Bradyrhizobium sp. AZCC 1610: one gene and its partner. The protein of the gene in region 1 binds, or shares a complex with, the protein of each later gene. Links are inferred from orthologs where the notes say so. Each region holds a gene or a part of one and is shown on either strand. Other genes may lie near its edges.

Region 1 (5,359 bases):
CGGTCTGCTCGCCAGCCACCACCATTATCCTGTGCGATGGGACGCGCTCAGGTTTGATCCGGAGCGTCGGGCCTTTGTGGTCGAACTGACGCTAGAGGACCTGCGCGCCGGCCCGTCCGAGTTCGATGAAGACGACTTCGACTGGGGCGACCGCTCACGATCCTATCCGCATCCGCATTATTGGACGGTGTAGGGAGATCAGCCGAAGACGTGAACCGCCGCGCGCGGGACGAGAGCAGTGGCAGATTACGCTCCGCTAATCCGCCCTGCGCTTGCTACGCTCTTCGCCCTTTGGGGCGAGGCAGCCTCGATACTTGCTTTGGTTGGGGTTTGTCTCTTAAGCCCGATAGGAAGCCGACGCGACGATAATTGGCGACACCCATTCGGAATTCCGCTAGCTGCCTGTCGGCAGCATCGCCCGGCTTCAAATATTGAAACAGACTAGGATCGTCGTGGGGCTCGAGGCCTGCATGACACTATGACAGAGAGTGATCAAATTTCCTGGGTCAGTTATGCCGCCCTTCTCCCATGGCCGAATATGGTGAACGTGAAGCACGATGTCCACGCAATCATCGGGACGGCGCCCGCAAACGCGACAGCGACGCTGATCGCGCGTTAAAACTTGCATTCTTACTTTCGGGGTCGGAGCACGTCGAAAGGCAGCTTCGGGCAGTAGATCTGGAGAAACGAAGCCGGTTTCTCCGTCGCGAACGCAACGTTCGGCATCTCCTAAAATTCGCGGAAAAATCCGCCTGGCTAGGGACTCCTCGATAAGAGCATTTCCCCCGCCAAGGAGAAAGAGACACAATTCATCTGTTGTATGAATGACGGCGTAAGGTTGGTTCACGTGTCTCCAAAGCTCAACAAACTGGGGATACACAAGGCGCGCACGTCGTAGCTCTTCGCGTCTTTCTTCGTCCGACCAACCCACCCATACAGTTTGAGTTGAGAAAATCACTTGGCCCGCTTTGTCTGCCGTCAGCGTTAATGCAAAATAGAGACAGTTCGGGCGCGTCTCGGAAAGCGCACTCAAGCGATCATCTAAGCTCATCTTATGATGGTCGCGCGCGTCCACCTCAAGGCTCCTATTACTCCGCCGCCTCGCTCGCGCTGCTGCTCTTCCTTGGCTTCCCCTCCGCCTTCTTCAGCACCGGCGCCAAAAACTTCCCCGTATAGCTCCGCGGCGCCTTGACGATATCCTCCGGCGGGCCCCAGGCGACGATTTCGCCGCCGCCGTCGCCGCCTTCGGGGCCTAAGTCGATCACCCAGTCGGCGGTCTTGATGACTTCGAGGTTGTGCTCGATCACGACCACCGTGTTGCCTTGCGACACCAGCTCGTGCAGCACTTCCAGAAGCTTGGCGACGTCGTGGAAGTGCAGGCCGGTGGTCGGTTCATCAAGGATGTAGAGCGTGCGGCCGGTGGCGCGTTTTGACAACTCCTTAGCCAGCTTGACGCGCTGGGCTTCGCCGCCGGAGAGGGTGGTGGCCTGCTGGCCGACATGGATGTAATCGAGGCCGACGCGGTGCAGCGTCTTGAAAGTTTCGCGGACGCGCGGCACCGCCTTGAAGAATTCGGCGGCTTCCTCGACCGTCATGTCGAGCACGTCGGCGATGCTCTTGCCCTTGAACAGGACCTCTAGCGTCTCGCGGTTGTAGCGCTTGCCCTTGCAGGTGTCGCAGGTGACGTAGACGTCGGGCAAAAAGTGCATCTCGATCTTGATGACGCCGTCGCCCTGGCAGGCCTCGCAGCGGCCGCCCTTGACGTTGAAGGAAAACCGTCCCGGCTCGTAGCCGCGCGCCTTGGCTTCGGGCAGGCCGGCGAACCATTCGCGGATCGGCGTGAAGGCGCCGGTATAGGTCGCGGGGTTCGAGCGCGGCGTACGGCCGATCGGCGACTGGTCGATGTCGATGATCTTGTCGATATGCTCCAGCCCCTCGATGCGGTCGTGCGGGGCGGCGCCTTCGCTGGCGTTGTTCAGTTTGCGGGCGATGGCCTTGTAGAGCGTATCGATCAAGAGCGTCGACTTGCCGCCGCCGGAGACGCCGGTGACGCAGGTGAACAGCCCGAGCGGGATTTCCGCTGAGACGTTCTTGAGGTTATTGCCGCGGGCGTTGACGACCTTGATGGTGCGCCTGTGGTTCGGCGGCTTGCGCTCGGGGATCGCCACCGACATCTCGCCGGTGAGGTATTTGCCCGTCAGCGAGTTCGGATTCTTCATGATCTCCGCGGGCGTGCCCTGCGCCACGATATGGCCGCCATGCATGCCGGCGCCGGGGCCGATGTCGAGCACGTAATCGGCGAGCCTGATCGCGTCCTCGTCATGCTCGACCACAATCACGGTATTGCCGAGGTCGCGCAGCCGCTTCAACGTTTCCAGCAGCCGCGCGTTGTCGCGCTGGTGCAGGCCGATCGAGGGCTCGTCCAGCACGTAGAGCACGCCTGTGAGACCCGAGCCGATCTGGGAGGCGAGGCGGATGCGCTGGCTTTCGCCGCCGGACAGTGTGCCCGAGGCGCGCGACAGCGTGAGATAGTTCAGGCCGACGTCGAGCAGGAACGACAGCCGCTCGCGGATCTCCTTCAGCACGCGCGCGGCGATCTCGTTCTGCTGCGCGTTCAGCGCCTTCGGCACGGTCTCGAACCATTCGCCGGCGCGGAGCACCGACAATTCCGAGATTTCGCCGATGTGCTTGCCGCCGATCTTGACGCACAGCGCCTCGGGCTTGAGGCGATGGCCGTTGCAGCCCGCGCAGGGGATGTCGGAGAAATACTTTGCCAGCTCCTCGCGCGCCCATTCGCTCTCGGTCTCGCGGTAGCGGCGCTCGAGATTGGTGATGACGCCCTCGAACGGTTTCTTGGTGTCGTAGGAGCGGACGCCGTCCTCATAGGAGAACTTGATTTCGTCGTCGCCGGAGCCGTGCAGCAATGCTGCCTGCGTCTTCTTCGGCAGGTCCTTCCACTTGGTGTCGAGCGTGAACTTGTAGAACTTGCCGAGCGCGGTCAGCGTCTGGATGTAATAGGGCGAGGACGATTTGGCCCACGGCGCTATCGCGCCCTTGCGGAGCGTCAATTCCTTGTCGGGGATGACGAGGTCCTCGTCGATATGCTGCTCGACGCCGAGGCCGCCGCAGGCAGGACACGCGCCGTAAGGGTTGTTGAACGAGAACAGCCGCGGCTCGATCTCGGGAATGGTGAAGCCGGAAACCGGGCAGGCGAACTTTTCCGAAAACAGAATCCGTTCCGGCCCGCTCTTGTCGTGGATCTTTGCGGTCTTCTTGTCGGACTTCTTCTCTTCCACAGCCGCCGGCGCGTCGGCATATTCGATCACGGCGAGGCCTTCGGCGAGCTTCAGCGCGGTCTCAAAACTTTCGGCAAGGCGCTGGCCGATGTCGGGGCGGACCACGATGCGGTCGACCACCACGTCGATGTCGTGCGGGAATTTCTTGTCGAGCGTCGGCGCCTCGGCCAGCTCATGGAAAGTGCCGTCGATCTTGACGCGCTGAAAGCCCTTCTTGAGCCATTCGGCGAGCTCCTTCCTGTACTCGCCCTTGCGGCCGCGCACGACCGGCGCGAGCAGATAGAGCCTTGTGCCTTCGGGCAGCGCCAGCACGCGGTCGACCATCTGCGAGACGATCTGGCTTTCGATCGGCAGCCCCGTGGCGGGCGAATAGGGCACGCCGACGCGCGCCCACAGCAGGCGCATATAGTCGTAGATTTCGGTGACGGTGCCGACGGTGGAGCGCGGGTTCTTCGAGGTGGTCTTCTGCTCGATCGAGATCGCGGGCGACAGGCCGTCGATCTGGTCCACATCCGGCTTCTGCATCATCTCCAGGAACTGGCGCGCGTAAGCCGAGAGCGACTCGACATAGCGGCGCTGTCCCTCGGCATAGATGGTGTCGAAGGCGAGCGAGGATTTGCCGGAGCCGGAGAGGCCGGTGAATACGACGAGCTTGTCTCTGGGAATCTCGAGATCGACGTTCTTGAGATTGTGCTCGCGCGCGCCGCGGATGGTTATCGCGCGCAATCCTGAGCCGGCGGGTGTTTGGCGCTTCGCCCTGAGCACTTCATCCATATCGGCATTTCCAGGCGCGTGAGGCGCGCCACGTTGGGCGCGCAGTGCCCGCGAGGACCGGGGATCAGGCGCCGATGATCGAAAGTCGGAACATAGGCAGAACGATGAATGATTTCCAGTGCCGCGTACAATCCATCAACGGATTGTTTGTGCAGCCATCTTTTTGGCAGCAGCCGTCAGCAGTTCCACGCACGTGAACGGTAACGTTCCACAAGCAAACAACAAGGCAAAACAAAAAGGCCGGCGCGAGGCCGGCCTTTCGGTATTCGGTTTGCTGAAAGCGAAGCTCAATACCTCGCGACGACCGGACCGCCGAAGCGGTAGTTGATACGGGCGGTGACCATATCGACGTCCTGGCTAATACGATCAGTCCGGACGGAGGCTCCGGCCGGGAAGAGCGCACCGGTGCCGACCATCACTATGTCGCGGTCTCCCATGAACAAGTGATTGTACTCGACGCCAACCGACCAGTTCGGTGCAAATCCGTATTCCAATCCGACGCCGACTGTGGCGCCCCAACGGGTATCGTTAGCCGAATCGAAGGCCACGCCGGTGGCAATATCGAGACCGGCATACTTGTTGCTGGTGACGGCCGCGCCGCCCTTGACGTAAAGCAGCGCGTTGTTCCAAGCGTACCCGACTTGCCCGGTGAAAAGACCGAAAGCATCAATCCTGGATTCGTTTCGGGTGACGAGAAGTTGAGCGCTGGTATTTGATCCCTCGAAATCAGCCCAGTTACCCTGTGCTTCGAGGCCGAAGACCCACTGAGAGGCCTGCCAGCGATAGCCGATCTGGCCGCCGACGGTTCCGCCCGTTGCATCGTGACAGCCCTCAGGCGCGGCGGGAACAACGGGGCCCACCAAAACGAAACTAGTGATGTCCCAGCAATTGCGGCTCGAACCCCAGCCTCCGTTCGCGCCGATGTAGAAGCCGCTCCAGTCGTACATCGCAATCGCGGCGGCAGGCGCCTTGGTGTAGGGCCGAGCGGCAAGGTCCGCGGCGATCGCGGGCGCCATCCCAAGCGCGATCAGAGCGGTGGTCGTCAACAAAACTTTCTTCACGTTTCTTCCTTTCGGCATTTCCAACGCAACTACCGTAGTAGTCAATTTCAGGTTGCCGGCGCATATAGCGTGAAGTCATCGCAGAATGCTGTCGCCGAAAAACCACATCCGCGGCAAATGTATGCGCAATGCAACCGGGGAGGGTATTGACTAGGCCGCGGTACAACCAAACAAAAAGGCCGGCGCGAGGCCGGCCTTTTCGGTATTCGGTTCGCTGAAAGCGAAGAT
Region 2 (5,899 bases), 110 kb from region 1 along the record:
GCTGCGAAGCATCTCAACGTCAGAGACATCGACGGCATCGTGCTCGGCGAAGGCTTCAGCCCGCGCGTGATCGACGCCTTCCTCACCGTGCTGACGGAGGATGCCCGGTTCCGCAACCTTCCCGTCGTCGTGACGGCAGGTGATCTGGCGCCGGCCTACGATCTGCCGAACCTCGAGGTTGTTTCCGACGACGCCGCCCAGGCGGTCGCGACGGCGCTGCCGCTGATCCGCCAGCATGCCTTCGAGGCGCATCTGAGCCGAACGCTGAGGGCCATCGACGCCGATGGCCTGATCGACGCGCGGACCGGCCTGCTCACCCGGGACGCCTTCGAGCGCGACTTCGCCAGCGCCATCTACCAGACGCAGCAACGCGGCGGCGGATTGTCGGTCGCACGCTTTGCGTTCGATCCCGAACATCCCCGCGCGCAATTCGACGGCGCGCGGATCATCAGCCGCCTGATGCGGCAGATGGATTTCGGCGCCGCCCAGGAAGACGGCTCGGTTGTCGTGGTCTTTGCCGAAACCGACCTGAAGACGGCGCACACCATCGCGCGGCGGCTGTTGAGCGTGATGCGCCATACCAGCCACGGCCAGCGCGACGCGCGAGCGGAGCCCGTTGTTACCGTGGCAACGCTGCTGCCGAACGATTCCGTGAAGTCGTTGCGGATGCGACTGCAGGAAAAGGCGCATCGCGCAGCGTCGTAACCGCCCCTTGCCGGCACCACGACGTTCCCCGGATGCTGCGCAGCGCGCTCGGGATCGCGCTTCGCGCGATTCCGGCGGTGCGCAACTGATCCGGGGTCCATCCGTCCTGCGCGTGCGCGTGAATGGATCCCGGCTCTGCGGAGCAGCGCTACGCGCTGCACCGCGTCCGGGACACGAACCAATTAAGCCGCCTTCTTGCTCTCCGCAAGATTGGCGAGTTGCCGCAGGATCTCGGTCGTGCCCATCAACCGCTCTTCCGGCGTCTTCCATGTCTGCAGGAACACCACCTTCATGTCCGGGCGCACCTTGGCAGCCTGGCCGTGCTGACGGATGAAGAACACCAGCCGGTCCGGCTGCGCGAACTTGTTCTCCCGGAAAGTAATGACCGCGCCCTTCGGTCCGGCATCGACCTTCTCGACATTGGCTCTGCGGCAATAGGCCTTGATGGCCGCGACCTTGAAGAGATAGCGGACTTCGTCCGGCAGCACGCCGAAGCGGTCGCGCATCTCGGCGGCGAAATTGTCGATCTCCTCGTCGGTTTCGAGACCGGCCAGCCGCCGGTACAGCGACAGCCGCACCGCGAGGTCGTTGACGTAGTTCTCGGGGATCAGCACCGGCATGCCGATGGTGATCTGCGGCGACCAGCGGTCGGCAGCAGGCTCCGCCACGCCGGCCTTGAGGTTGAGGATCGCTTCCTCCAGCATCGATTGATAGAGCTCGAAGCCGACTTCCTTGATGTGGCCGGACTGCTCCTCGCCCAACAAATTGCCGGCGCCGCGGATGTCGAGGTCGTGCGAGGCCAACTGAAAACCCGCCCCCAGCGTTTCCAGCGACTGCAGCACCTTCAGCCGCCGCTCGGCCTGCGCTGTGATCTTTTGCTGCGCCGGCAGCGTGAACAGCGCATACGCTCGCAGTTTCGAGCGCCCCACACGGCCGCGGAGCTGATAGAGCTGCGCCAGCCCGAACATGTCGGCGCGATGCACGATCAGCGTATTGGCCGTGGGGATATCGAGGCCGGACTCGATGATCGTGGTCGAGAGCAGGATGTCGTACTTGCCGTCGTAGAATGCCGACATGATGTCTTCGATGACGGTCGGCGCCATCTGGCCGTGCGCAACCGCGACCTTCATCTCCGGCACGTTCTTGTCGAGAAAATCCTTGACGCCGGCGAGATCCTCGATCCTTGGCACCACATAGAACGCCTGCCCGCCGCGATAACGTTCGCGCAGCAGCGCCTCGCGGATCATCAGGGGATCGTGCGGCGCCACGAAAGTGCGCACCGCCAACCGGTCGACCGGGGGCGAGGCGATGATCGAGAGGTCGCGCACGCCGGTCAGCGCCAACTGCAGCGTCCGCGGAATCGGCGTCGCGCTCAGCGTCAGCACGTGGACCTGGGCGCGCAACTGCTTCAATTTCTCCTTGTGACTGACGCCGAAGTGCTGCTCCTCATCGACGATCAGAAGCCCAAGGTCCCTGAATTTGATGGATTTGCCGAGCAGCGCGTGGGTGCCGATCACGATGTCGACGTTGCCCTCGGCGATCCCCTTCTTGACCTGCGTCAGTTCCTTCGACGCAACCAGGCGCGAGGCCTGCGCGACATTGACCGGAAAGCCGCGGAAGCGTTCGGCAAAGTTCTTGCTGTGCTGCCGCGCGAGCAGCGTGGTCGGCACCACGACGGCAACCTGCTTGCCTTCGAGCGCGACGGCAAATGCCGCGCGCAGCGCCACCTCGGTCTTGCCGAAGCCGACGTCGCCGCAGATCAGCCGGTCCATCGGCCGGCCGCTTTCGAGGTCCTTCAGCGTGGACGTGATGGCCCCTAACTGGTCCTCGGTTTCCTCGTAGGGGAAGCGCGCACAGAACTCGTCATAGACATGCGGCTGCACCGGCATTTTCGGGGCCTCATGCAGGTGCCGCTCGGCCGCGATCTTGATCAGTTCGCCGGCAATCTCGCGGATGCGGTTCTTGAGTTTTGCCTTGCGCGCCTGCCAACCACCGCCGCCCAGCCGGTCGAGTTCGACATTGGAATGGTCGGAGCCGTAACGCGACAGCAGCTCGATGTTCTCGACGGGGAGGAACAGCTTTGTTTCGGCGGCATAATGCAGCTCGAGACAGTCATGCGGCGCGCCGCCGACCTCGATGGTCTGCAATCCGACAAAGCGTCCGATGCCGTGCTCGACATGGACGACGAGATCACCGGTTGCGAGGCTCGTGACTTCGGAGATAAAGTTATCGAGCTTGCGGCTTGCCTTGCGCGGCCGCACCAGGCGGTCGCCGAGGATGTCCTGCTCGCTGATGACGGCGAATTCGTCGGTCTCGAAACCGCTCTCCATGCCGACCACCGCCAGCATGGCCTCGTTACGCGGCGTCGCCTGCACCGTGCGCCAGGCGTTGACGCTGGTGAGATTGGCGAGCTTGTGGTCGCGCAGCATGCTGCCCATGCGGTCGCGGGAGCCTTCGCTCCACAGCGTGATCACCACCTTCTTGCGTTGCGCCTGCAACGCCAGCACGTGCGCCACCACGGCTTCGAACACATTGACCGAACCGTCGGCGCGCTCGGGCGTGAAATTGCGGCCCTGCCGCGCGCCGGCGTCGAACACGTCGGCGCTGCCCTCAGGCACAGCAAATGGCGTCAGCCGAGCCAGTGCGGCCTCGCTGAGTCGTGTCGTCCACTCGGTTTCCGTCAGGTAGAGCCGGTCCGGCGGCAAGGGCTTGTAGATCGCGCCGCCGCCTGGATGGTCCAGCGCCTCGCGCCTCGCCTCGTAATAATCCAGGATCTGCTTGAAGCGCTCGCGGGCGGCGTCCTCGCCTTGCGGCTCGATCGCGACCGGCGCGCCGTCGAGATAGTCGAACAGCGTATCCATCCGCTCCTGAAACAGGGGCAGCCAATGCTCCATGCCGGGATGGCGGCGGCCCTCGCTGACGGCTTCATAGAGCAGATCGTCGCGCTGCGGCGCGCCGAAGGTCGCGACATAGCCCATGCGAAAGCGGCGGATGGTTTCGGTGACGAGCTGGAATTCCGAGACCGGAACCAGATCGAGCGCGCGCATGTCGAGCAGCGTTCGCTGCGTTTCCGCGTCGAAAGTACGGATTGATTCCAGGCTGTCGCCGAAGAAGTCGAACCGCACCGGTTGGTCGAGTCCGGCCGGAAACAGATCGAGGATGCCGCCGCGCACGGCATACTCGCCGGGCTCGCGTACGGTCGAGGAGCGGTTGTAGCCATTGTGCTCCAGCCAGGCCACGATCGAGTCCATCGGCACGACATGGCCGGGCGCAACCGACAGCGCCTGCGCCGCCATGACCTCGCGGGCCGGCACGCGCTGCACGATGGCGTTGACGGTCGTCAGCACGATCAGCGGCTTGTCACTGCCCTGCAGGCGCGACAGCCGCGCCAGCGTGGTCAGGCGCTGCGCCAGGATGCCGCCATGCGGCGACACCCGGTCATAGGGCTGGCAGTCCCAGGCCGGAAATTGCATCACGGGCAAATCGGGGGCGAAGAATTCCAGCGCCCGCGCGAGCTGCTGCATGCGCGGACCGTCGCGGCAGACGACGGCAAGGCTCACCGCCGGCGGTTTGGGTCGTGCCGCCACCGCACGGGCAAGATCGGATACAACCAGCCCCTCCGCGCCCTCGGCAACGTTGGCAAAGGTCAGCGCACGGCCGGGAGCGAGCAGCGCGGCAGGCGATTTGACAGGCGACTTCATGCGTCGTGATCCACGGCGCGAAACGCCTTGATGCGGTCGAACAGCGCGGTCGCATGTTCAGGATCGAGCGGCGTGTCGCCGAGCAGCGCGGCATAGAGATCGGGATCGGGCACCTCGATCAGGCGCTCGAGTTCGGCCAGTTCGTCATCGCGCATGCCCGATATCTCGGCATCCGCAAAGCGGCCGAGGATGAGATCCATCTCGCGGGTACCGCGATGCCAGCAGCGGAACAAAAGCCGCTTGCGGCGGTCGTCGAGGCCACCGCTTGATCGTGTCGTACCCGTCATTGTCCCATTCCATTTCGAACGCCAAAAGCCCGGACGTGCCGGGCGGGGTTGATATAGCGGTCGGGATCGGCAATGTCAGCCCTTGTTGTTCGCGATTATCAGCTGTCTCGTCATTGCCGGGCTTGACCCGGCAATCCATCCTCTTTTGAAGATGGATGCGCGGGTCAAGCCCGCGCATGACGCTTGTGTGCGACGAGAGACCAATGCGCCCCACCCTGCTCAATCCGCTGTTTGCGCTGGTCACGAGCCTTCCCGGCGTCGGGCCGAAGCAGGACAAGCTGTTGCGCTATCTGCTGGGGCGCGATGAGACGCCGCGGCTGGTCGACCTGCTGCTGCACCTGCCGGCGAGCGTGATCGACCGCCGGGCGCGGCCGAAGATTCGCGAGGCTGTGCAGGGAACCGTGGTGACGCTGGAGGTCACCGTGGATCGCCACCGGCCGCCGCCGCCGCGCAATTCCCGCGCGCCCTACCTCGTCTATGCCTCGGACGATACCGGCGACGTGGTGCTGACATTCTTCCGCGCCAAGCCCGGTTATGTCGAGAAGCTGCTGCCAGTCGGCGAGAAGCGCTACGTTTCCGGCACGCTGCAGATGTATGACGGCATTCCGCAGATCGTGCATCCCGACCGCGTCGTCGACGAAGCGGGGTTTGCAAAACTCTCCGGGATCGACCCGGTCTATCCCCTCACTGAAGGCCTTGCTTTGGGCTCGCTGCGCCGCGCGATCGCACAGGCGCTGCAAAAGCTGCCTGATTTGCCCGAGTGGATCAGCCCGGAAGTCATTCGCCGCTGCAGCTTTCCGCCGATCCGGGAAGCGCTGAACCGCGTGCATGTGCCGCTCGAACTCACCGACATCCTGCCCGATGGTCCGTTCTGGTCGCGGCTCGCCTTCGACGAACTCCTAGCCGGCCAACTGGCGCTGGCGCTGGTGCGCGCGCAGTTGCGGCGTCCGGCGGGCGACCGCAACGCCGGCGACGGCCACCTGCGCCGCAAGATCATCGACGCGTTGCCTTATGCACTCACCGGCTCGCAGCGCGAGGCGGTCGCCGCCATCGCCGAGGATCTGCGCCAGCCGGTTAGGATGCTGCGGCTGCTGCAGGGCGACGTCGGGTCCGGCAAGACCGTCGTGGCGCTGCTTGCCGCCGCTGCGGTCGTCGAGGCCGGCAAGCAGGCCGCGCTGATGGCGCCCACCGAAATCCTCGCCCGCC

The links.
Region 2: the proteins of uvrA (region 1) and mfd are in contact, whole or in part, in a crystal structure (PDB 4DFC), measured with the Escherichia coli proteins. The link is inferred for Bradyrhizobium sp. AZCC 1610 from one-to-one orthologs.

The regions. Positions count from the first base shown.
Region 1 is NZ_JAZHRR010000001.1:3,426,789-3,432,147, reverse strand. The notes cover bases 889-4,467. They hold uvrA (excinuclease ABC subunit UvrA), read right to left. Parts: upstream 4,071-4,467; coding sequence 1,089-4,070; downstream 889-1,088. Other genes in these bases: V1279_RS16995 (outer membrane protein), read right to left, coding at 4,358-4,467; V1279_RS17005 (HNH endonuclease), read right to left, coding at 889-1,075. Also shown: V1279_RS17010 (PRC-barrel domain-containing protein), read left to right, coding at 1-193; more of V1279_RS17005, read right to left, coding at 425-888; more of V1279_RS16995, read right to left, coding at 4,468-5,131; V1279_RS16990 (outer membrane protein), read right to left, coding at 5,359-5,359. UniProt on the Escherichia coli protein: The UvrABC repair system catalyzes the recognition and processing of DNA lesions. UvrA is an ATPase and a DNA-binding protein. A damage recognition complex composed of 2 UvrA and 2 UvrB subunits scans DNA for abnormalities.
Region 2 is NZ_JAZHRR010000001.1:3,317,902-3,323,800, forward strand. What follows is about bases 688-4,806. They hold mfd (transcription-repair coupling factor), read right to left. Parts: upstream 4,407-4,806; coding sequence 888-4,406; downstream 688-887. Other genes in these bases: V1279_RS16385 (GGDEF domain-containing protein), read left to right, coding at 688-705; V1279_RS16395 (FAD assembly factor SdhE), read right to left, coding at 4,403-4,693. In the rest of the region: more of V1279_RS16385, read left to right, coding at 1-687; ATP-dependent DNA helicase RecG, read left to right, coding at 4,897-5,899. UniProt on the Escherichia coli protein: Couples transcription and DNA repair by recognizing RNA polymerase (RNAP) stalled at DNA lesions. Mediates ATP-dependent release of RNAP and its truncated transcript from the DNA, and recruitment of nucleotide excision repair machinery to the damaged site.